DNA from 2 places in the Thermoanaerobacterium thermosaccharolyticum DSM 571 genome. Region 1 is predicted to be linked to the other one. Evidence: riboswitches for the same ligand, from Rfam matches in the RefSeq annotation. Region 1 holds a riboswitch; the other holds the start of a gene.

Evidence for each region. A riboswitch is a leader RNA that binds a small molecule or an ion and turns the genes downstream of it on or off. The one in region 1 is predicted to bind cobalamin.
Region 2: linked by a shared signal. The riboswitch ahead of TTHE_RS11315 (ABC transporter substrate-binding protein) and the one ahead of TTHE_RS09110 (energy-coupling factor ABC transporter permease) in region 1 are both predicted to bind cobalamin.

What each region holds. Positions count from the first base shown of each region.
Region 1 is NC_014410.1:1,828,516-1,839,939, forward strand. Features, by position in the region: gene TTHE_RS09090 (sigma-54-dependent transcriptional regulator) at 1-2,551, opposite strand, end outside; gene TTHE_RS09095 (energy-coupling factor ABC transporter ATP-binding protein) at 2,950-3,780, opposite strand; gene cbiQ (cobalt ECF transporter T component CbiQ) at 3,784-4,551, opposite strand; gene TTHE_RS09105 (energy-coupling factor ABC transporter substrate-binding protein) at 4,538-4,831, opposite strand; gene TTHE_RS09110 (energy-coupling factor ABC transporter permease) at 4,828-5,571, opposite strand; cobalamin riboswitch at 5,696-5,907, opposite strand; gene cobK (precorrin-6A reductase) at 6,029-6,787, opposite strand; gene cobJ (precorrin-3B C(17)-methyltransferase) at 6,784-7,515, opposite strand; gene cbiG (cobalt-precorrin 5A hydrolase) at 7,502-8,542, opposite strand; gene cobM (precorrin-4 C(11)-methyltransferase) at 8,539-9,294, opposite strand; gene cobI (precorrin-2 C(20)-methyltransferase) at 9,297-9,971, opposite strand; gene cbiT (precorrin-6Y C5,15-methyltransferase (decarboxylating) subunit CbiT) at 9,973-10,545, opposite strand; gene cbiE (precorrin-6y C5,15-methyltransferase (decarboxylating) subunit CbiE) at 10,542-11,153, opposite strand; gene cbiD (cobalt-precorrin-5B (C(1))-methyltransferase CbiD) at 11,147-11,424, opposite strand, start outside.
Region 2 is NC_014410.1:2,260,075-2,271,498, reverse strand. Features, by position in the region: gene TTHE_RS11335 (HTH domain-containing protein) at 105-545, opposite strand; gene TTHE_RS11330 (Rpn family recombination-promoting nuclease/putative transposase) at 722-1,576, shown strand; gene TTHE_RS11325 (hypothetical protein) at 1,844-2,110, shown strand; gene TTHE_RS11320 (hypothetical protein) at 2,121-2,783, shown strand; cobalamin riboswitch at 3,160-3,331, shown strand; gene TTHE_RS11315 (ABC transporter substrate-binding protein) at 3,545-4,459, shown strand; gene TTHE_RS11310 (FecCD family ABC transporter permease) at 4,461-5,450, shown strand; gene TTHE_RS11305 (ABC transporter ATP-binding protein) at 5,453-6,331, shown strand; gene TTHE_RS11300 (cobyrinic acid a,c-diamide synthase CobB) at 6,246-7,616, shown strand; gene TTHE_RS11295 (cobyric acid synthase) at 7,619-9,133, shown strand; gene cbiB (adenosylcobinamide-phosphate synthase CbiB) at 9,136-10,092, shown strand; gene TTHE_RS11285 (ECF transporter S component) at 10,089-10,574, shown strand; gene TTHE_RS11280 (hypothetical protein) at 10,587-11,327, shown strand; gene cobD (threonine-phosphate decarboxylase CobD) at 11,333-11,424, shown strand, end outside.

The sequences.
Region 1 (11,424 bases):
CTATTTCCAATCTATTACAAAATCTTATTAACAAATTTATAATCTTGTCTGGATTTAAAAATGTTAAAAATTGATTTAAACTATCCCTGCAAAGATTTCTAACTGCTATGTCTTGATCTTTCTTTACAATTTTGATGCTATGATTAGATACAATTTTTCTTAATAATTCTTCACCATCATCTTCAATTAGTCTTTCTAAAGATATAAATGGTACTGGCAGATTTGGATCTTTCATTCCTATGGAAGCAATTATATTATATTTATCTTTAATCTCTGATAAATCATTTTTCATATTTTTAATACCAACAGGAATAATATTAATTTTTTCGTCGGTTATATTAGTAACTATATCATTTACAAGTTCTTTTAATTTAATAGCTGTTCCTTGACCACTAGAACAAATCGTTATTATAGCTTTTTCCTTATTGCTATTGTTTTTAACTTCTGTTGCATATCCTCTAAAATCTTTTAGAGATTCGTAAATACTATCTAAATCTAAATCGTATGCGTATGACTTTCTTATTGCCTCAATTAATGTAGGTGTTGATACCATATCTAAAATTTTTACTTTTATGCCTGTTTGTTCAGTTATAACTGTATCAAAATTGCAAAGAGAACCCATATCAACAAGCAACAAAACTCCCTTGCCAGAATTTATTTTTTTTACTTTTTCAATAATAGTTTTTAATATTTCATTCGGACTAATATTAAGTGGCATATCAACTGCTTCTACCTTTTTTTCTCCCATTAGATCCCCCAACAAACTTGTTGCAACATTTACCATACTGCTAGCTGTACTATCCCCATGAGCAGCAACTATTATTCCAACATGTGCATCTTTCTCTTCTTCGATATTAACCAATAAAATGGTAATATACCCAACTTCTGCATCAGGAACAATTATATTGTACTTTTTCTCGATTAAACTTTTTATCTCAAAGGCAGTCTCAATTTCTTCCTGTTTATACTTAAGAAAATCTTTTACATCAAATGACTGTATAACCATATTATTTTTTATTCTTTTAAACAAAGCACTTAAATGAAGACCTAATGCGTATATAAATCTATCACTGTATTTTCTCTTTAATTTATTTTCAGCAAATTTTTTTATTTCACTAGCAAAATCCAAAATATTTTCATCAACCACCGATAACAATTTTTCTTTTTTATTTTTAGTATCCTCAAATTTTTTATAAAATCCCTTTAAATGAATTTTTATGTCAGTAGCAATAAATTCTTTTATGCTTTGTTCATCCATACCTTCACTTTTTAAAATACTTATCTTATCTTCAATAATTTTATATAAATTAAATGGTGGTTCTGATAAATCCTGATTTAAACTAATTAATATACGGTCATCATTTGGTGTGACAATCAATTTTCCGTTTACCAAATCACTTATTTCTTCTATATCTTTTCTTTTATTTCTAAAGTTTAGAAGACCTTCTTTAATACTAGACGGAAGCATTTTAAAGTCAATGTCTATGCTCTCTTTATTCATAAAATTTAAAAATCCTCTTGCACATATAAGCTGTATATTTGATTTAAGCTGTCCTATATTACCATAAGTTACACTGCCGATAAGTGCTTTTACAACATCTTCAGTAATACTTATTTTTTTATTCACCCTGCGGGCTTCTTTAGAAAGAAGATATCTAACCATTTCAACTTTATCACTACATGGCCTATCTTCAAAAGATGGTATATTAATTATAATTGGAATTCTCCTCATAAATGTTTTAAGTAAATGTGAATTTATATCTTCATTTGTAGCACCTATTATTAATACATTTGCCTTTCTTTTTCTTTCCGTCTCTCCCAACTTATTATATGTTCCTGTATCCATAAAATAAAATATCATTTCTTGCCCTTCTGGTGGCAATCTATGTATTTCATCAAGAAATAAAATTCCTCCATTTGCTTTTTCTACAAGCCCATCTTTGTCAGTATCTGCTCCAGTAAAGGCTCCTTTGACATGTCCAAATATCTGAGATATAAGTAGCTGTGAATTATTATAATAATCAGCACAATTAAATGCTACAAATGGTGCATTATCATCAAATCTCTTAATTTTTTTACCGTATTCAAACATAATATTTGCAAATAATGTTTTTCCTACGCCTGTCTGACCTATAATTAAAGAATGAAGTCCATTAGGTGGGTATAAAATAGCAGCCTTTGCTTGTTCTATTTGGTTTTTTAAACTGGTTTCACTGCCAATTAGACAATCAAATGGCGACATCTCAATCTTTTGTTCTTTTTCTTCTTTTATAAGCTGCTTAATGTCATCTACTTCAATTATTTCTTCGGATATCTTATCTTTTAATATTTTCTCTATCATGTCTCTATGGATATAAAGAACAGGTCTTTTTTTTATTTTTATAACCTTGTTCCTTCTAACAAGTTCATTTAATTCTTTACTAACATTTGTTCGAACTAAATGTAAATTTCGGGCTATTTCATCTGTACTCAAACCCTGTCGGTCTCTTAATTCATCAATTGTCCATTTCATTTCTTTTAAATATTTTTCTATTTTATCAATTCTTTTCATGATATCACCTTAATAGAAATTATAAATTCTAATAAAGCTAAACATATAGCACATCACATCATTTATTTTATATTTTTAATAGCAAACTTACAATAACTAATTTTTAGTTAATTTTATGCAATATCTAGATTTATAACTTGCATATTTTGATGATTAAGTTGTTTAAATTATATTAATTATTGGTATCATGAAATATCAAAAATGTTTTACCTCATAAAAATAAGGGAAAAAGAATTTTTGTATTTGTTAAAATTTTTCACTACAAATCAAGTGAAAGACACTAGCTAACCGCCGTATTCTCGCACCACCTTATGTACCTTACAATATACAACAGTTCAGCAATTAAATAAGCGAAGTTTCCTTTTTGCACTTGGCAAAAGTTATCAAAACTTCAGCAGCTATTTTATATATTTCTTTAATTCTTCTATATTTTTCGGTATATTATTTCCATCTATGATTCCCTTTTCTTTTAAAATTTCATATATTTCCAGAAGCATAGGCTTTCTCAAATCACTCCAACCAAGTTCTTTTACATTAGTAAAAATAACTTCAGGTTCGCCTTTTGCAACAACTTTTCCATTCTTCATGACATATATATAGTCAGCCCATGAATAAGCAAAATCCACATCATGAGTTGATAAAATGATCGTCTTCCCCTCTTCAATCAATCTATCAAACACACTCATAATCTCCTGTACATGATTAGGGTCTAAATAAACCGTTGGCTCATCCAGTATTATAACTTCAGGTTCCATAACTAAGATATCAGCTATTGAGACACTTTTTTTCTGCCCATAGCTTAAAAAATGGGTAGGCTTGTCTTTCACATCAATAATTTTCATTTGTTTCATGACTTTTTCCACTTTTTCTTTTACTACATTTTCTGGAACATCTAAATTCATGGGACCGAAAGAAATCTCTTGGTACACACTGGCAGAAAAAAGCTGTATATCAGGATTTTGAAAAACAATACCCACATTCTTCCTGAGTTTTGTAAGTTCAGAACGATTGTATTTTATTTCTTCCTTGTTATACAATATTTTCCCTGATTTAGGTTTTAAAATTCCATTGAAGTGCAAAAACAATGTCGTTTTACCTGCACCGTTTGGTCCCAAAACTGCTATCTTTTTACCCTTCTCTATCAACATATTTACACCATCTAGAGCTTTTGTACCATCGCTGTATTCAAAAGTAACTTCTATCGCTTCTAATATAAATTGTTTTTTCATAGTTCACCTTCTTAAAAGTATTGATGTGCTTATTAAAACTAATTCTATCAAAACAATAAATATTAAATTTCTATAACAAAATCTGTAATCTTTACTGATAACTTTTAATCCCCCATTATAACACCTTGCTTCTAAAGCCACATATAAATCCTGAGAATCTTTGTAAGACTTAATAAAAAGAGAAGATATTAAAAGTCCTAAAGACCTGTAACTATTTTCTAATGTAGCATATCCTAATCTTGAATTCTGAGATGTATAAATTTCCCCAGCGGTATCAAATAAAACAAATATCAGTCTGTAGGTTAGCTGTAGTAACTCCAAAAATAATGAAGGAATTTTCAATTTCTTTAAGATATCTATAATGTCAACTACAGGAGTAGTGAGTACGAGAAAATACAAACAAGATACTACTGCCAAAGTTCTAAAAAACAAAGTAACAGCAGTACTAATGCCTTTCGGAGTAATTCCTAAAGTTACCCCAAAAATATTAAGACTTATTAATGCAGCACTTTTATCGCCTATAACATTGATGATAATTGCTAGTACACTTATCATTAAAAAAGAAAATGGAATTAACATAAGTTTTATGTATACTTTTCCTGGAATTTTTGCTTTTAACACAGTTATCATAAACATCAAAATAATTACTGCAATGTTTGTATATATATCAAATACAAAGCACAAAATCATTGTTAAAAAGGCCAATAAAAGTTTTTCAACAGGATGTACGTTGTACATCCTGTTCGTATAAGAATAATTATCTATTGGCATTTTTTCTCCCCTTTGCAAGACCTATATAATATCCTAAAAATCCTGCGCCTATTGCCGCTTGACACGCAAACAGAAGGCTCTCAATTTCTCCACTTGGTGGCTCCCAAACTGGTTTCAACCATGGTTTGTAATTTTTGTCTACCTGAGTGATAGCCTCTGTCGCCCTGTCATCTGCACCAATAAACTCAGCATTTTTAATTGTAACAAGAGGAAACACTATTAGCGAAATAACCAACAACCCTAATATTAAATTTATCATTAAAAACTTTTTATCCCTCATACTAGCTTACCTTCTTTCTCTAAAACATTAAGCTCAATGAGTTCTTCTTTACTGTAGGCAATTAGCAAATTGATTACGAGTACAGTTAAAAGCCCCTCGCTTATCGCCAAAGGTACCTGAGTCACTGCAAAGATCCCCATAAATTTTAAGAAAGAAGCTGTAAATCCTCCTACTTCAGCCGGAAAAGCAATAGCAAGTTGGAAGGAAGTCGTCACATATGTAAACAAATCCCCAATTGAGGCAGCTAAAAATACTGCAAGCCAATTTGGACCGCCTGCCTTTTTTACTCCTTTAAATATATAATAGGAGACAATTGGTCCTACTATTGCCATAGAAAATGTATTGGCACCCAAAGTTGTTATGCCACCATGAGCCAAAAGTAACGCCTGAAACAAAAGCACTATAAGTCCTAAAACGCTCATAGCAAAAGGTCCAAAGAGTATAGCTCCAAGTCCTACACCAGTTGGATGCGAACAACTTCCTGTAACAGAAGGAATTTTAAGTGCTGAAAGCACAAAAGCAAAAGCACCTGCAAAACCCAAAAGCATTTTAAGTTTTGGATTTTTCTTTACACTTTTGTTTATCGTCATAAATCCTACAATTACAAAAGGCAAAGAAGCTATATCCCATATTATGCACCATTTAAGAGGAAGAAAACCTTCCATTATGTGCATTGAATATGCAATTTGCGGTGCCATCAAAAGCAATGCAAATACCGTTAACAACATCCATTTTTTCACATTAAACACCTCTTTTTATAAAATTTAAGCAAAAATTAAACCTCTTAACTTACCAATGGCGTTAAGAGGTTAAAAAACACAATAAATATCCTGTTATAACACCTCCTCTATCGACCGTAGAGTAAGTTTGACACAAATACAGGCAGGTCTCCTGACTTAGGTTCATCGCTCTTTACGCCTTCCCACCCGGCACTCATCAACTTCCGCTGAGAGACTAAGCAGTGGCACAATGTAAAGAGCTCACTATCACAGTGGCGGGACCGTGCAGGATTTTCACCTGCTTCCCTTTTAACCCAATTTGATTACAAATTGGGCACCTGTATTCGCCTGTTATCAAATTTTATTCTTAAATAAAGTATATCATTTTATAAATATGTTATCAATAAAAATTGAAAATGCTTTCAGTTCCAAAATTTTATGAGTTCATTCAGTTGACATTGTATAGACTGATACGCTTTTATCCTAATTGCTGGCTTGTAATTTTCATCACATCTTTCATAAGACTGTCAACATCTGTTATCACAGCAGGATAATTTACATCAGGCCTTTTTATTAAAATTACAGGAATACCTAGCATTTCAGCAGCTTCAAATTTTTCTAATATCCCTCCCACAACGCCACTTTCTTTTGTCACGATCACTTCTGCCTTTCTTTCTTTCAACATTTGATAATTTAGTTCGCTGCTGAAAGGACCTTCCATTGCTATTATATCTTTTGGTGTTAGCCCTAAATCTTCACATTTTCTTAGGACATTACTTAAAGGAAGTACTCTTGCCGTTACCTTTTTCCCCATTGCCCAGAGGAACTTAAATTTTTCGAGGTTTTTACTGCCTACAGTCAAAAAAATATTGTGATATTCTTTACATTTCTCAGCTGCTTCCTCAAAACTTTCAACTACGACGGCATTGTCATAATAAATGCTTTTCCTTTCATACCTTATATACTTTATACCAGTTTTGTTACAGGCATTTATAGCATTTACGCTTACATCTTTTGCAAACGGGTGAGTCGCATCAATTATAATATCTATATTATTTTTATAAATAAATTCAATGAGATTCAATTCATCCAGTGCGCCTTTGTGGACTTTTATTCCCTCACTAAAAAGGCTTGCACCATAATCTGTCACTGTACTTGCAATAACCTCAATACCTTTAAATTTTAATTGCTCCGTAATCTCCCTTCCGTCTTTAGTACCTGACAAGACCAGTATCATAAAATATATCCCCTCGGTGTTATCATTTTGCCTTTTTTTACAAAAGTGCTTTCGTTACCTATTATTACAATTGTCCTCATATCAATTTCATAATTTGCCATTTCTTTTAAAGTGGTAATTATCACTTGTTGTCCCTCTCTTGAAGCATTTTTTACTATTCCAACAGGAATATCCTCTCTTTTGTATTTCATAATAATTTTCTGAGCTTTTATAAGATTTTCCGGTCTTTCTTTGCTTTTAGGGTTGTATATGACAATTACAAAGTCAGCCTGTGATGAAAGTTCCAGCCTTTTTTCTATCACCTGCCAAGATATCAAATGGTCTGAAAGACTTATAACTGCAAAATCCTGCATTACAGGTGCCCCTAGTATAGCAGCTGCAGCATTTAGAGCAGTTACTCCTGGTATTACTTCTATTTTTAAATCTAGGTTTTCTTTGTGGACAACCTCATACATAAGCCCTGCCATACCATATATCCCTGCATCACCACTTGACACAATGCACACATTTTTGCCTTGCAAAGCTAATTCAACAGCTTTTTTAGCCCTGTCAATTTCTTTTCTCATTCCTAATGAAATTACCTCTTTGCCCTCAATTAAAGGTTTGATAAGGTTTATATATGTAGTATATCCTACGACTACATCACATTCTTTTAAGGAAGTGTATGCTTTAAAAGTCATGTCATTTATATCCCCAGGACCTACTCCTACGACTTTAATCCATCCCATGCCAATCCTTCTTTCTAAATTTATACACAGCTAGCGTTATCCCATTCTTTTTAAGATATGCTATCTCTTCTCCAGCGTTACTAGCCAAATAAGCAGAGGGTCTTGCAACACTTCCAACCCCTACTGTATGAAATACAAAATCAGAAATAGGAAATTTGTTTTCTATTTTTCTCAGCTCTTCTTTTGTATAAAAAACAAGAGGAATTTTTAAAAATTCCGCCAACTGAAGTATTCCTTTCTCTTCTTTTTTTATATCTATAGTAGCAATTGACTCTATGCTTTTTAATCTCAAATTTAGATTTTCAAAAGTTTCCCTTATAAAAGTAAGCAAATCCTCAAAAGCTATTCCTCTTTTGCATCCTAAGCCAATAACTACATTTTTAGGTCTTAATATGACATAAGGTTTTTCTGTCGGTTTTTTTATTTCCTTGTCAGTTATGTAAACAAAGGCATCAACTTTACTGTGAACATCGTTATTTATGTAATCTTTTAATAACGGTATTTTTTCTACACCTTCATCAAGAATAAAACGTACATTTTCCCCATTTACAAAGGCTGCACTGACCTTTTTTAAATCCTCTATATTTTCAAGATAGTAACCATAATCTTTCGCAATCACATCTAAAGATATGACGCCCTCTACATCTGTTGCAGTTGTTATAACAGGCTGTGCTCCAATTGCAGAAGCCACCTTTAAAGTAAGTTCATTTGCACCACCTACATGACCTGATAAAAGGCTTATGGCAAATTTCCCTTTTTCGTCTACTACTACAACAGCAGGGTCAGTAAATTTATCCTTCATCACTCCTGCAATTGTTCTTACCACAATCCCTGTAGCCATTACGAAGACCAATCCTTGGTATTTGGTAAATATTTTATGGACAAAGTCTTTAAAAATTCCTTTTATTACGTAATCTTCAGTGGTTGCGAATTTTTCTTTTACATATACATCTCCTTTTAACTTTTGGCCAATATCATTTGCCAACCTCGATGCATTTTTTGTGAGAGCAATTATCGCTATTCTCATAAATCTTCCTTCTTCCTGAAGCTATGAGAAAATTCTTTATCATAAAGTTTTGAATAGGCTTTTATATTTTTTAAAAAATCTCCTACAAGTATCATAGCAGTTTTATTTATTCCCTTTGATTTGACCTTTTGCGAAATGTCGCTAAGGGTACCTCTAACAATCACTTGATCTTCCCAAGTAGCTTTATAAACAATTGCAACAGGTGTATTCTCTTGGTAACCCTTTTTCAATTCTGAGACAACTCTGTCAATTTCCTGAACACTTAGAAATATCGCCATAGTAGCTCCATGACGTGATAAATCTTTTAGTTCCTGCTCTTTAGGTACTACTGTCCTTCCACCTATTCGTGTTATAATCACTGTCTGTGTTATTTCAGGAATTGTCAATTCTTTTTTCAAGACTGATGCTGCTGCCAAAAAAGAACTAACACCGGGAATTATTTCATAATCTATATTTTCTTTTTTTAGCCTTACAATTTGTTCATGTATGGCACCGTAAATAGCAGGATCTCCTGTATGTATTCTTGCTACATCTTTTCCATCCTTATGAGATTTTACAATAAGCCCAATTATTTCATCAAGATTCATTGTAGCACTATCGTAAACTTCGGCCTTTGGCTTTGCGTATTTCAATATCTCTTTATTGACAAGTGACCCTGCGTATATGACAACATCACAAGCCTGTATTATTTTTATGCCTTTTAATGTTATAAGTTCAGGATCTCCTGGTCCTGCACCAATAAAATAAACCACAGCTACTTCACCTTCTTTGCAATAATCAAAGACAAATAGTCTATCTTTTTTCCTATGTATTTATCAAGATCGTAACATATTTCTTCATCTTGATGACCGCACTTTATTACAAGATATCCTTTGAAGTTTTTTTCTTTTAAAAGATTTACTATTTCCTCGTATCTTCTCGAAATTTTCATCAATACCACGTTATCAAACATATCAAGTGCTTTTGAAATTTCTAATATATCTCCTGATGGAACAACTGCAAAAGTTTCATTCCCCTCTGCAATTGGAATATTTAATCTTGAAGCAGCTGCGCTATATGAGCTAATTCCAGGGATGGTCTCTGTCTCATAACCTTCAATTCCCTTTAGAATGTATATGTAAGTACTATAAATCATGGGGTCTCCTATTGTTATAAAAGCTACATCTTTCCCATCATCAAGAAATTTTTTGATTTTTTTAATATTTTCTTCCCATTTTGCTTTAAGATCTTCTTTTGAGTATGTCATTGGGAATTCTATAAATACTACATCACATTTTATATAAGGCTTTGCAATTTCATAAGCAATACTTCCTTCTCCTTTACTTGAAGGAGCTATCACCACATCTACTTTTTGAAGTATTTTTACAGCTTTTAAAGTAATTAAGCTTTCTTCCCCCGGTCCCACTCCTATACCGTATAATTTTGCCATTCTATCCCTCTCTCTTAGCCGATATAATGTATACAGGATTTTGCGATACCATCATCGTCTTATTTCCCGCTTCTTTTGACACCGAAATATTGACGCATATTGTTTGGACCGTAAACAATCTTTGTTTAAAACAATGATGAGCAGAATACACAGTATCAAGTGTAATCCCGTTTACTACAACTACCCCATCTTCCTTTAATTTAGTTGTGACAATGTCAAATATTTGATACATTTTATCCCCTGTCCCCCCAATGAATACCCTGTCAGGTGAAGGCAAATCTAAAAGGGCATCAGGAGCTAAACCATACACCACAACAATATTTTCTACGTTAAATTTCTTAATGTTTTCGTTTATAAGTCTTACACCTTCTTCCTCTTTTTCAATAGAATAAACAACACCTTTTTTCGATATTAATGCAGCCTCAACGGACACAGAGCCTGTACCAGCGCCAATGTCCCATACTACACTGTCTTCTTTAAGCCTCAGTTTAGATATTGACAAAACTCGTATTTCTTCCTTTGTCATTGGGACATTGCCTCTTACAAAATATTCATCAGGAATTCCAGGTGTCATATATTGCCACATGTTATCACCACTACATTTAAATCAAATTTTTTATTGCAGTTTAAAAGTTCTTCTACTGTAAAAGAGTAAATCCTCTCCGTATCATAAGACAGATTTTCACCAACGTGTATTTTCCTGTCTTGCAAATTTTTTTCTTTCAACATAGCTGCAACAAATTGCGGCGTATGCGTATCATCAGTAAAAATAGCGACTTTTTTATTCTCTTTTACTTTTTTTACCAAATCTTCAGTACGACCATGTAAGCTTACAACCGCCAAGTCATTCATTGTTATTTTAAGTTTTGCACACATATACTGTATTGAGCTTATGCCTGGAATTATTTCTAATTGCTTTTTGTCCACATATTTTAAAATCACTTCCGCTATGCCATACAAAGAAGGTTCTCCTGATGCTAAAATAACAATATTGCCTTCTTTGTTGAGTATACCATGATAATCTGTTGAAGCGTTTATCATAATCTTTTCGCAATCAATATCTTTAAATTCTTCAAGATGGCGCCGGCCTCCCACCAGTACATCTGCCTCTTTTATTCTTTCAAGTGCATAAGTGGTAATGAATTTTTTGTTTCCCGGCCCTATCCCTACAATTGTCACCATTCTACTTTATCACCTGCTTTTGCAATAATGCCTCTTTTCAATGAAATGAGATGTATTTCGATATTTAATTTATCGTAAACATACTGCTTACATTTCATGTAGACCCTGTCTGCTATAAACTGACTAAAGTCTTTTATATTGATTCCCGCCTTTTCAATTATATCAAGGGCTTCTTCTGTCGTATTTGAATCCAGAACTTTGTCAACAGTCTCTTTATCTGCACCAAAATGGGCTACATAGGCCGCCATTATTTCTGCTCTCGCATCTGCAA
Region 2 (11,424 bases), 430 kb from region 1:
ATCTATGACCGAAAGACGATCGCGGTTTCGACAATATATTACACAAAGTGACAAAGCGCAATAAAAAATCGTTGCTTTAGGGTAAAATATTTTTAGATGGTCGATTATTTATATATTATTGGCTGTTTGAATATATAATGAAGCATCATACAAGCAGCTGCTAACTTATACTTTTTTTCATAGTTAATTGAGTTAGTGTCATTCATAAAGTTTTCGATATCTTGTTTTTCTAATCCTGCATAAAGTGATATAGTTTCATATTTGAGGTCGAATATTTGTACTAGTACATCAATAACTCCTTTTATTCTTTCATCTTTATCAATTTCCATTCCATCTGACAGAAGAAAGATTAAATCGGTAAAAAAGAAGCTTTTTAAATTATCTGATAGGTTGTCTATTTGTCTTTTCCCATCTATATAATCTGAAAGCCAATTAATATCAATACCTGTTACTTTACTTAAAGTGTTTAATGTGATTTTGTATTTGTCAATTACGTCCAGTAATTTTTTTCTAATTCCTTCACTATCATATTTTGCAATTTTCATGTACCGCTTTCCTTTCTTTATTTTAATTTAATAAGATTTTACAATATAAATTGCATAATAGCAAGAAGACTTATTGTTGCAAAATTTTGATATAAAAATGTTAGAGCAATAATCTGTATTTTTAATATTCGTATGATATAATAAATGTAAGATGAAGAGAAACGGAAGGAAGAAATATGAGCCAGAAATACGATATAACTATGAAAAATATTTTTTCAGATATGGCTGATGACATAATGAGCTATTTTTTGGGACTACAATACACGAAAATCGATGAACTTAATATAGAATTTGCAAGAGTAGAACGCAGAGACAGCGATATGATATTTAAATGCACAACAGACAAAGGAAATGTGGCTGTGCACATAGAATTTCAATCGGAAAATGACGAAAAAATGCCTTACAGGATGCTAAGATATTCCCTGGAGATAATGGAAAAGCATAGTCTCTTACCATATCAGATAGTAATTTATATAGGAAAAGACAATATGAAAATGAAAAATAGCTTAAGCTATGACTTTGGAGAACAAAACACATTAGACTATAAATACAGGATAATAAATGTTGGTGACATAAAATATACTGATGTTTTAAAGACAGACTATTATGACTTGTATTCGCTTCTTCCGCTGATGGATCAAAATAGAAGGAAAGAAGAAGGAGAAAAATATTTGGAAAGATGTGTTGAGGCTATAAAAGATATTCCATTAGACATAAACAAGAAGAAAGACATAGCATTTAAGGCTGAATTATTGTCAGGTATAATTTTTAAAAGAGAAGTTATTGAGAAAGTTTTTTCGGAGGTGATGAGGATGTTTAGGATTGAAGAATCAGAAACATACAAAATGATAATAGAAAAAGGCATTGAGAAAGGAATTGAAAAAGGTATTGAAAAAGGAATTGAAAAAGGTATTGAAAAAGGCGAAAAAGAGAAAAGCATAAAAATTGCAAAAAAGTTGTTAAAAGAAGGTATGGACATCGACAGAATAGCAGAGATTACAGAATTATCAAAAGAGGAGATAAAAAATTGATAAATTAGGATAATAAGCAGGCTAAATGCCTGCCTTTTTTTATAAAGTTAATTTATGACCGAAAAACGGTCACAGTTTCGACAATATATTACAAGGATTGACAAAGTATGACAGAAAAATTGACCTAATTTAGCACCTTCCCAGATGAGGATAATTGGTTTATAATAACATTAACAGAAATTGGCGCCATTTTCTGCAGATAAAATCGTAGTTAATATGCTTTTTGGTACCGAGAAGCATATTGACTACAAAAAGGAGATGTAAAGTATGTTAAAAAAACTAGTTTCACTGCTTCTAATTGTTGTGCTTTTTACAATTTCAAGTTTTAGTTCTGCTTTTGCGGTTCCTACCAGCAATATGTTACCAAAGATTTCATCAATTGATGCAGAGCAAAAGAGTGCTATTGAGTATGACAGATTTCTTAAAGATGTCAATAACTTTAAAAAATTTATTCAAGCTCAAAGATCAAAGCAAGGTTCGCTGTCAGATGATGTATCATTATTTAACAGCTACTACATTCGCTATATGATGTGAGGTGATGATAATGAATTTACATACGCAATTATACTTAGGAGATTTAGGCAATCGCATGGTCTACATATATGAACTATTTCTTATTAATATAGCTGTATTGATGATTGTTTGGCTTGGTTTTTCAGTTTATAAATGGAGACGATCTGGAAATAGAAATCTCATAAAATGGTGGGGGATAACAGTTGGCATTCTTTTTACTTTGGGATTGTGCATACTGATTTTTTCGAAAATATTTTCTGGGCCTCAATATTTTGTTGCTTCCCAAACTGGCATCTACATTCCAAGATCAGTTAATGTGCTGGAGAATAACTATACAGGTGATAGGGACCAAGAGCTACATTATATCGTTATGAAGTTCAATAAGTCCCAAATGGATGATTTCATAAAAGCTGCTGAGGGAAAAGGATGGAAGTTTGGCACAGTGATACCGTACTCATTAGCAAAATCACTGCCACAATCTAATTTAACGCTTGTGGTAAAATACCCATTTCCAAAAGTAAAAGAGAATGGATACTATTATTTATATACAAATACTAAGCAAAAAGGTTCGACTTCTTTTAGAACTAACTATATGACTAATGAGCTGTTTTTCTTGGATACTAAATCAGGAGTATTGTACTTTTACTATGATAGTTTCGAGATTACATCGGATTTGCGTTTTGAAGCTCATTAAAACAGTATGCTTTTGATACTACACGCTTCATTTGATAAGTAGCCCTTTGGGCTATTTTTTTATACATAAAAATTTTTTTTAAAGAAACTGTAACAAAACGAGAAGAAATTTGTCTATATATGTGGAGAGGAATGAAATATAGTTTGCTTTATTAAAATTGGAGGCAGAGTTAGGATGAAAAGATACAGGGAGTTTATCTTGCAGGCATTTATTTTGATTTCAATTATTTTAGCGGTATTCATCATGTTTGTGATATTGGATATTACAGTAGTAAAAATTTATACAGGATGAGATGATAGATTCATGACAAATTAGTGCAAATAAAGGTTAAAAATTTACGTTGACGCAATTTTGTAATAAAGATATAATATAGTTAAACTAAATATAGTCTTAAGGTCCGAAAGGTTAATAGGGAAAGCGGTGAGAAGCCGCTGCAGCCCCCGCTACTGTAAGCGATGATGAGGCTCAAAATACCACTGGTGAAACCGGGAAGGTTGAGCTAAAGATGAATCGCAAGCCAGGAGACCTGCCTTAAGATGTGAAAAACACCTTCGGAGGGGAGGTTGGTAATGTGGTACATATTTGCTTTGAAAAATATGGGGCATACCTTCTCGGTATGCCTTAATTTATTGTAGCGACAAATTGTGCTGATTAGAATACAGTTGTAAAAAATAGTTTTGGGGGAATAAATTGAGAGATGTAAATGCACTAAGGAGATGATCTAAGTGAAAAAGTGGATTAAAAATATTGTAGTTTTTATCATGATAGCAGTGCTTTCATTAAGTCTTGTCTCATGCTCTCAAAAAACTCAAGAAAAAACAGCAACAAATGAAAATACGACGAAAACTGAAGTTAAAGTCACATTTCCATTAAAGATTACTGATTTCATGGGTAGACAAGTAACGATAAAAAAAGAGCCTAAAAGAATCGTGTCGTTATCCCCATCTACAACAGAATTAATTTATGCAATAGGTGCAGGCAAGGATGTTGTCGGCGTTACCAATTACGATAATTATCCCCCAGAGGTAAAAAGCGTTGCAAAAGTTGGAGGATATGAAGGGCCTAATATTGAAGCTATATTGGCACAAAAGCCTGATATAGTTTTTGCGTCAAATCTTTCTGGAAAAGATCAAATGGAGACCCTCCAGAAATCAGGTATACCGGTCGTTGTACTAGAAGCTCAAAACATAAACCAGATATATGACTCAATAAAGATATTAGGCGAAATCATAGGTAATGTAGAAAAGGGTAATGAGATCATAAATAAGATGAAAGATAAGATCAAAGAAATCAATTATAAAGTCAAAGATTTACCGAAAGTAAATGTGTTTTATGTTGTTGATACAAATGGAAACTGGACGGCTGGCAAAGGCACGTTTATTGATGAGCTTATTACATTGGCTGGAGGAAATAATGTAGCAAGTGATGCAAACGGATGGGCACAGTACAGCATGGAAAAATTGATGCAGAAGAATCCTGACGTGATAATTACATCACAACATGCCACAAATGCTAATAACATTAAAAATATGCCGGGTTATAAGGATACAAAGGCAGCAAAGGATGGCAAAATATTTATAATCTCCAACGATGACATTGTCACTAAGCCATCAAACAGAATCGTCTTAGGATTAGAAGAAATTGCAAAAGATTTGCACCCGGAGGCATTTAAATAAATTGAAAATCAAGAGAAACATATATTTCTTTATATCATTTTTAATTTTGATTGCGTCACTGGTGTTTTCTGCATCAGTGGGTGCAGTTAGGATACCATTAAAAGGCATTATTGAAATCATTTTTGGCAGTGGTAGCGAGACAAACAGTATGATATTGTTTAAGCTTAGATTTCCAAGGATAATTGAGACTGCCGTTGTAGGAATGGGACTTTCTGTCACAGGTACGTTTTTTCAAGGGTTATTAAGAAATCCAATGGCAGATCCTTATGTTTTGGGTATATCATCAGGTGCTGCTTTTGGCGCATCGATTGCAATTGTATTAGGATTAGGACTTTTTGGACTTCAATTTATGGCATTTGCATCAGCGCTTGTAACGATTTACGTGGTTTATATGCTATCTAAAAAAGGCCCAAACGTATCTATGCAGACGATGCTTCTTGCGGGGATTGCCATAAGCGCTTTTATGTCTTCCATTATTTCTCTCATGATGCTTTTAAATCATAATGAGATGTCCCAGATAGTTTTTTGGACCATGGGTGGATTTAACTTGATCACCTGGAGTCAGGTTTTTTATACAATGCCAATAATAATTATAGGATGTATTGCTTTATACACATTTTCGAGAGATTTGAATGTTATTATGACAGGAGAAGAGATAGCTGAACACCTAGGGGTTGATACAGAAAGAGTAAAAAAAATCATATTGATTGTAGGTTCTATGATAACGGCATCTTCTGTTTCAGTAGGAGGAATCATCGGCTTTGTAGGGCTTATAGTGCCACACATATCAAGGCTAATTATAGGATCTGATAACAGGACTTTAGTGCCTTTTAGTGGCATATTAGGTGCTTCATTTTTAGTGCTTGCTGACACATTAGCCAGGATAGCAATGGCACCGGTAGAGATACCGGTTGGAATCATAACGGCAGCTTTTGGAGGGCCCTTCTTTCTCTACCTTCTTATAAAAAATAAAAATAGAGAGGTAAAATAGCCATGTCCATCGTAAAAGTTGAAGATCTGCATTTTAGTTATGGCAAAATTGAAGTTTTGAGAGGTATAAATTTTGACATAGATGGCTTTAAAATGGTTGGCATTATTGGAGCCAATGGGTGCGGCAAGACTACGCTTTTGAAGAATATATCGGGGTATTTAAAACCGTATAGGGGAAATGTCTACATAGCAGGGAAAAATGTAAGCAGCATGAATTCAAGAGAGAAAGCAAGATTAATAGGTTATGTGCCACAGGATATGTACTCTGATTTCGAATTTAGTTGCATTGATATAGTGATGATGGGTAGGATACCTTATTTAAGGAGATTTCAAAAGGAGACGGAGAATGATCTTCGCATTGTCAGAGAGTCAATGATGCTCACTGATACGTGGAATTTGAGGGATAGATATATAAATGAATTAAGCGGTGGGCAAAGGCAAAGGGTCTACATCGCAAGGGCATTGGCTCAAGAGCCTAAGATTTTGCTATTGGATGAGCCGATTTCACATTTGGATGTAAAATATCAGATAGAATTGCTTTCAATACTTAAACAATTGACTGCAAAGGGCATAATCGTTTTTGCCGTCCTCCATGACATCAATTTATCATCTCAATTTTGTGACCTTATTTTGCTTATGAAGGATGGAGAGATCGCATCTATAGGGACGCCAAATGAAGTTATAACTGCAGAAAATATAAAGATGGTTTTTTCTGTGGATGCAGATGTAATAAGAAATCCCATTACAGATACACCGCTTATTGTTATTTCAAAAAGACAAGGGGATGATTTGAAAATTGTGCAAAGCATTTATGATAGCCGGAACCCATTCTGGTGTAGGAAAAACTACAATTACTATTGGCATAATAGGATATCTTTCTAAAAAGCAAAAAGTCATTCCGTTTAAAATAGGCCCTGATTACATAGATGCGGCATACCACAGGTTTGCATCTGGAAATTCTGCCTACAATTTGGATGTCTACATGCTTGGAGATGACTATGTGAAAAAGTCCTTTTTAAAGCACGCTTTATCTGGAGATGTGGCTTTAGTAGAAGGCGTCATGGGGATGTACGATGGAATCAATAATACAAGCTACGGCAGCAGTGCACATGTGGCAAAACTTTTAAATTTACCTGTTGTACTTGTTGTTGATGCATCCGGAATGGCTGCAAGTGTTTCTGCTTTAATAAAAGGATATATAGAATACGATAGAGATGTAAAGATTGCAGGCGTAATTTTCAACAGAGTTGGCGGTGAAAAGCACTACAAGCTTTTAAAAGAATGTATCGAAAGAGATTTAGGCATAAAGGCATTTGGCTATCTTCCGCATGATGATAGGATTAGTTTGCCTGAAAGGCATCTTGGACTTATGCCTATATTTGAGATAAAGGAAAATCACAATTTTAGCATTTTGTACGATAGCATAGGAGAATTTATAGACGTAGAGGGCATTCTCGATGTATGCGATGTGAATTTCAAAAAAGATGATCTAATTGAAGAAAAAGTGACAGCAAAGACAAGAGAAACTGTCAAGATTGCTATTGCATACGATGAAGCATTTAATTTTTATTATCAAGATAGCTTTGATGCACTAAAAGAAGCAGGAGCGGAATTGCTGCCTTTTAGTCCTTTACACGATGAAGCTCTTCCAAAAGATATATCAGGGATTTACATAGGTGGCGGTTTTCCAGAGGTATTTGCAGATAAACTTAGTCAAAATGTCCGCATGTTATCTTTATTAAAACACAATATTGATATTGGAATGCCTGTATACGCCGAATGCGGTGGACTTATGTATCTCACAAAAAGGATAATAGATTTAGACGGGAATGAGCACAAAATGATAGGAGTATTTGATTTAGATGCAATCATGACGAAAAGATTAATTAATTTTGGATATGTTGAAGCAGATGTATTGCAAGATAATGTTTTATTTAAAAAAGGGGATGTAGCGATGGGTCACGTCTTTCATAATTCGAAAGTTTCAGGGGAGTTTAATAATTTTGCGTATGATGTTCATAAGCCCAATTCTAAAGAAAATTGGTTATGTGGATATGTATACAAAAATTGTTTAGCAACATACGTCCATGTTAATTTGTTTTCATATCCCAATGCTGTTAATAGGTTTATTGGTAAGTGCAAAAATTATGCTGCAGGAGATGTATAAGTATGTCACTTAAGATAATGCTGCAAGGCACAGCTTCATCCGTTGGGAAAAGTTTATTGACTGCTGCACTTTGCAGGATATTTAAACAGGACGGATATTCGGTTGCGCCATTTAAGTCGCAAAACATGGCTCTTAATTCCTTTATCACAGATGAGGGGCTTGAGATGGGGAGAGCACAAGTTGTACAAGCTGAGGCAGCAGGCATAAAACCGTCTGTATTGATGAATCCAGTTTTGTTAAAGCCAAGCTCAGATAAAAACTGCCAAGTTATATTAAGAGGCAGAGTTTATGACAGCATGGATGCCTCTGAGTATCAAAAATTTAAGCCCAAACTTTTAAATATGATAAAAGAGGATTTTGACAGACTAAGTGAATCATATGACATAATCGTCATAGAAGGAGCCGGAAGCCCTGCGGAGATTAACCTTCGCGATAAGGATATTGTCAATATGGGGTTAGCTGAATTAGTCAATTCACCGGTTCTTATCGTAGGCGATATAGACAAAGGTGGTGTATTTGCCTCTATTGCAGGTACATTATTGCTTTTAAATGATGGTGAAAGGGATAGGGTAAAGGGCGTCATAATAAACAAATTTAGAGGTGACTTAGAAATATTAAAACCGGGAATAAAGATGCTGGAAGACATAATTGATAAAGATGTCATCGGTGTTGTTCCTTATACAGATGTTTATGTTGATGAGGAAGATGGAGCTACAGATGTGTATTACAAAAAAGGTGTCGGTGGATTAATAGACATTGCGGTTATAAATTTGCCTCACATATCCAATTTTACGGATTTTGAACCTCTAAAAAAGCTGCCTGACGTAAACCTTAGGTATGTCAATAAAGGAGAGAGAATAGGAGATTGTGATGTACTGATAATACCTGGCTCAAAAAATACGATAGGTGACCTTAATGCATTAAAAAGCAGCGGAATTTCAGAAGAAATACTAAACTTAAGGAGATGTGGCAAATTCATAGTCGGCATATGTGGAGGATACCAGATGATGGGCAAAAAAATATACGACCCACATTTGATTGAAGGACCTATTAGTGAGATAGATGGGCTGGGATTATTAGACATAGAAACTGTCATTTCAGAGAAAAAGGTTACGACGCAAGTGGAGGCTCAAATTTCTGGTGATTTGCCGGATTTACTGGCTCCTATAAAGGGCCTAGCTGTAAATGGATATGAGATACACATGGGATTGACTGATGCAGGTGAGAAGAGTTTCTCACGCATTGTATTAAGAAATGGTAAAAGTGCTTATTTGAATGATGGCAGCGTCAGCAGCGATGGAAAGGTATTTGGAACGTATATCCATGGAATCTTTGAAAACAGCGACTTTGTAAAAGGATTTATAAATGCAGTAAGGAGATCAAAGGGATTATCTGAGATAAACTATATTGAGGACTACAGGAAATTCAAAGAAAGGGAATACGACAGGCTTGCGGATGTGGTCAGAAATAGCTTGGACATTGGGAGAATATATGAGATAATGAAAGGCTGTAAATGAGTATGAACGTTGTAGCTGCATATATTTTAGATCTCATCATAGGCGATCCGCAAGGATATCCACATCCGGTTAGACTGATTGGGAAATTGATAAGCTTTATTGAGAGAAATTTGAGAAAAATTACAAAAACTGGTAGACAAGAAAGAATTGCGGGTTATTTCTTGTGTGCCATAGTTGTTTTTACAAGCTATATAAGTGGATACTTTATCATTTACATGCTGAAAGAAGTGAATGTGTATTTAGGAAAGATTTCAGAAGTACTTCTAATTTACACATGTCTTGCTACTAACGATTTGGCAAAATCGGCAAATAAGGTTTATGAACCGCTTAAAAGAAATGACTTAGTTGAGGCCCGCAAGATGCTGTCTTTCATCGTAAGCCGTGATACGGAAAATTTAGACTTAGGAGATATCATAAGAGGCACTGTTGAGACGGTGGCAGAAAATATATCAGATGGGATAATAGCACCTTTATTCTATGCTTTTATAGGCGGTGTACCGTTGGCATTAGCATATAAGGCTTCCAGCACCCTCGACTCAATGGTTGGCTATAGAAATGAAAAATACGAAGACATAGGATATGCGTCTGCTAAACTTGACGATGTATTAAACTTTATACCATCAAGGATAACCGGACTGCTGATAGTAGCGTCATCATTTTTGTTGGGATACGACTATAAAAACAGCTTCTATATTTTAAAAAGGGATAGATTAAAGCACGAAAGCCCAAATAGTGCACATGGGGAAGCTGCAATTGCAGGTGCTCTAGGTGTAAAATTAGGTGGACTTAACTACTATTTTGGAAAGCCTGAACTAAAGCCGAAACTGGGAGATGGCAAAGAAACACTTAAATTAGACCACATCAAAGATACTGTAAGGATAATGTATATGACATCTTTTCTGGGACTTATTTTATTCTTTGCTTTTAAAACAATATTAACAGGAGGTATATATAGATGAATACAAAAACAACAACGATTAAAAATGTAAAAACTTTGACGCTTGTGGCTATGCTTATAGCCATGAGTGCTGTTGGTGCCATGATTAAAATCTACAATACGGTTGCGTTTGATTCATTGCCTGGGTATTTTGCATCCCTTTATTTTGGAAGCTACATAGGAGCAATCGTTATTTCTTTAGGCCATATTTTTACTGCGCTTACATCTGGTTTTCCACTTGGAATACCAAATCACATCATCATTGCAGTATCGATGGCTGTATGTGCATATTTTTATTCAATTGCGTATAAAAAGTTTAATAGCTATGTAGCAGTTGCTGTTGGTACTATATTAAATGGACCTGTTGCAACACTTATTTTTGTTCCTCAATATGGTTGGGGCTTTTTCGTTCAGATGGTATTTCCGCTTACTATTGCATCGTTTGCTAATGTTTTTCTAGCGGCAGTCATCTTTAAAGCCATCTCAACTAAGATAAAAAGGTAATGAGGATGAGATATGGTAGAGAGATATAGAGATGTCTTAATAATATATGAAAGTGATACTGTATATGCAATAGCTTGCGATAGCATCGGTGCAATTGGAAATAAAGAAGGCGACATATTGAAGGTAGATGAAGAGATAGTGGGAAGGACCGTGACAAAGGTCGCAGTGTCTGAGCTTTTGTGCATTGGAGCTTGGCCAATCATCATATCGGATACGCTGTCAAATGAGATGAACCCAACTGGAATTAAAATCATAGGTGGCATAAAAAAAGAGCTAAATGACAACGAGATATATGATGTTGCTTTAACTGGTAGCACAGAGGAAAATTTTCCATCAACAATGACTGGTGTGGGCGTTACTGCCATTGGAAAGGCAGAGAAAGAGGCTTTAAAAGTACGAAAGGCTATGGCAGGCATGGAGGTAGGGCTTTTTGGTTACCCCCGTGTTGGACAAGAGGTATTGTGCTGTCATGATATTCTTTCGCTGAAAGACTATGTAAAAATATTTAGATGCGGCGAAATTGTGGAAGCAATTCCTGTAGGGTCAAAGGGAATAAAACATGAGCTTGATGTGCTTAAATTGTCATCTGGTTTGGAGTTTTTGAAAGAATACAAATCTGATTTAGATGATACAAAGTCAGGCGGTCCGTCAACGTGCTGCATTGTAGTTTACAAAGAGGGTGATAGGCGAAAAATTGAGAATCTCTTAGACAAACCGTTTGTACGTTTAGGTAGACTCATAGATGGAAGGTGAAATAAGTGGATAAATATGAGCATGGCGGCAATATTTATGTTTACAAAGAAGATGTAATAGACTTTAGCTCAAACATAAACCCTCTTGGCTTTCCAGA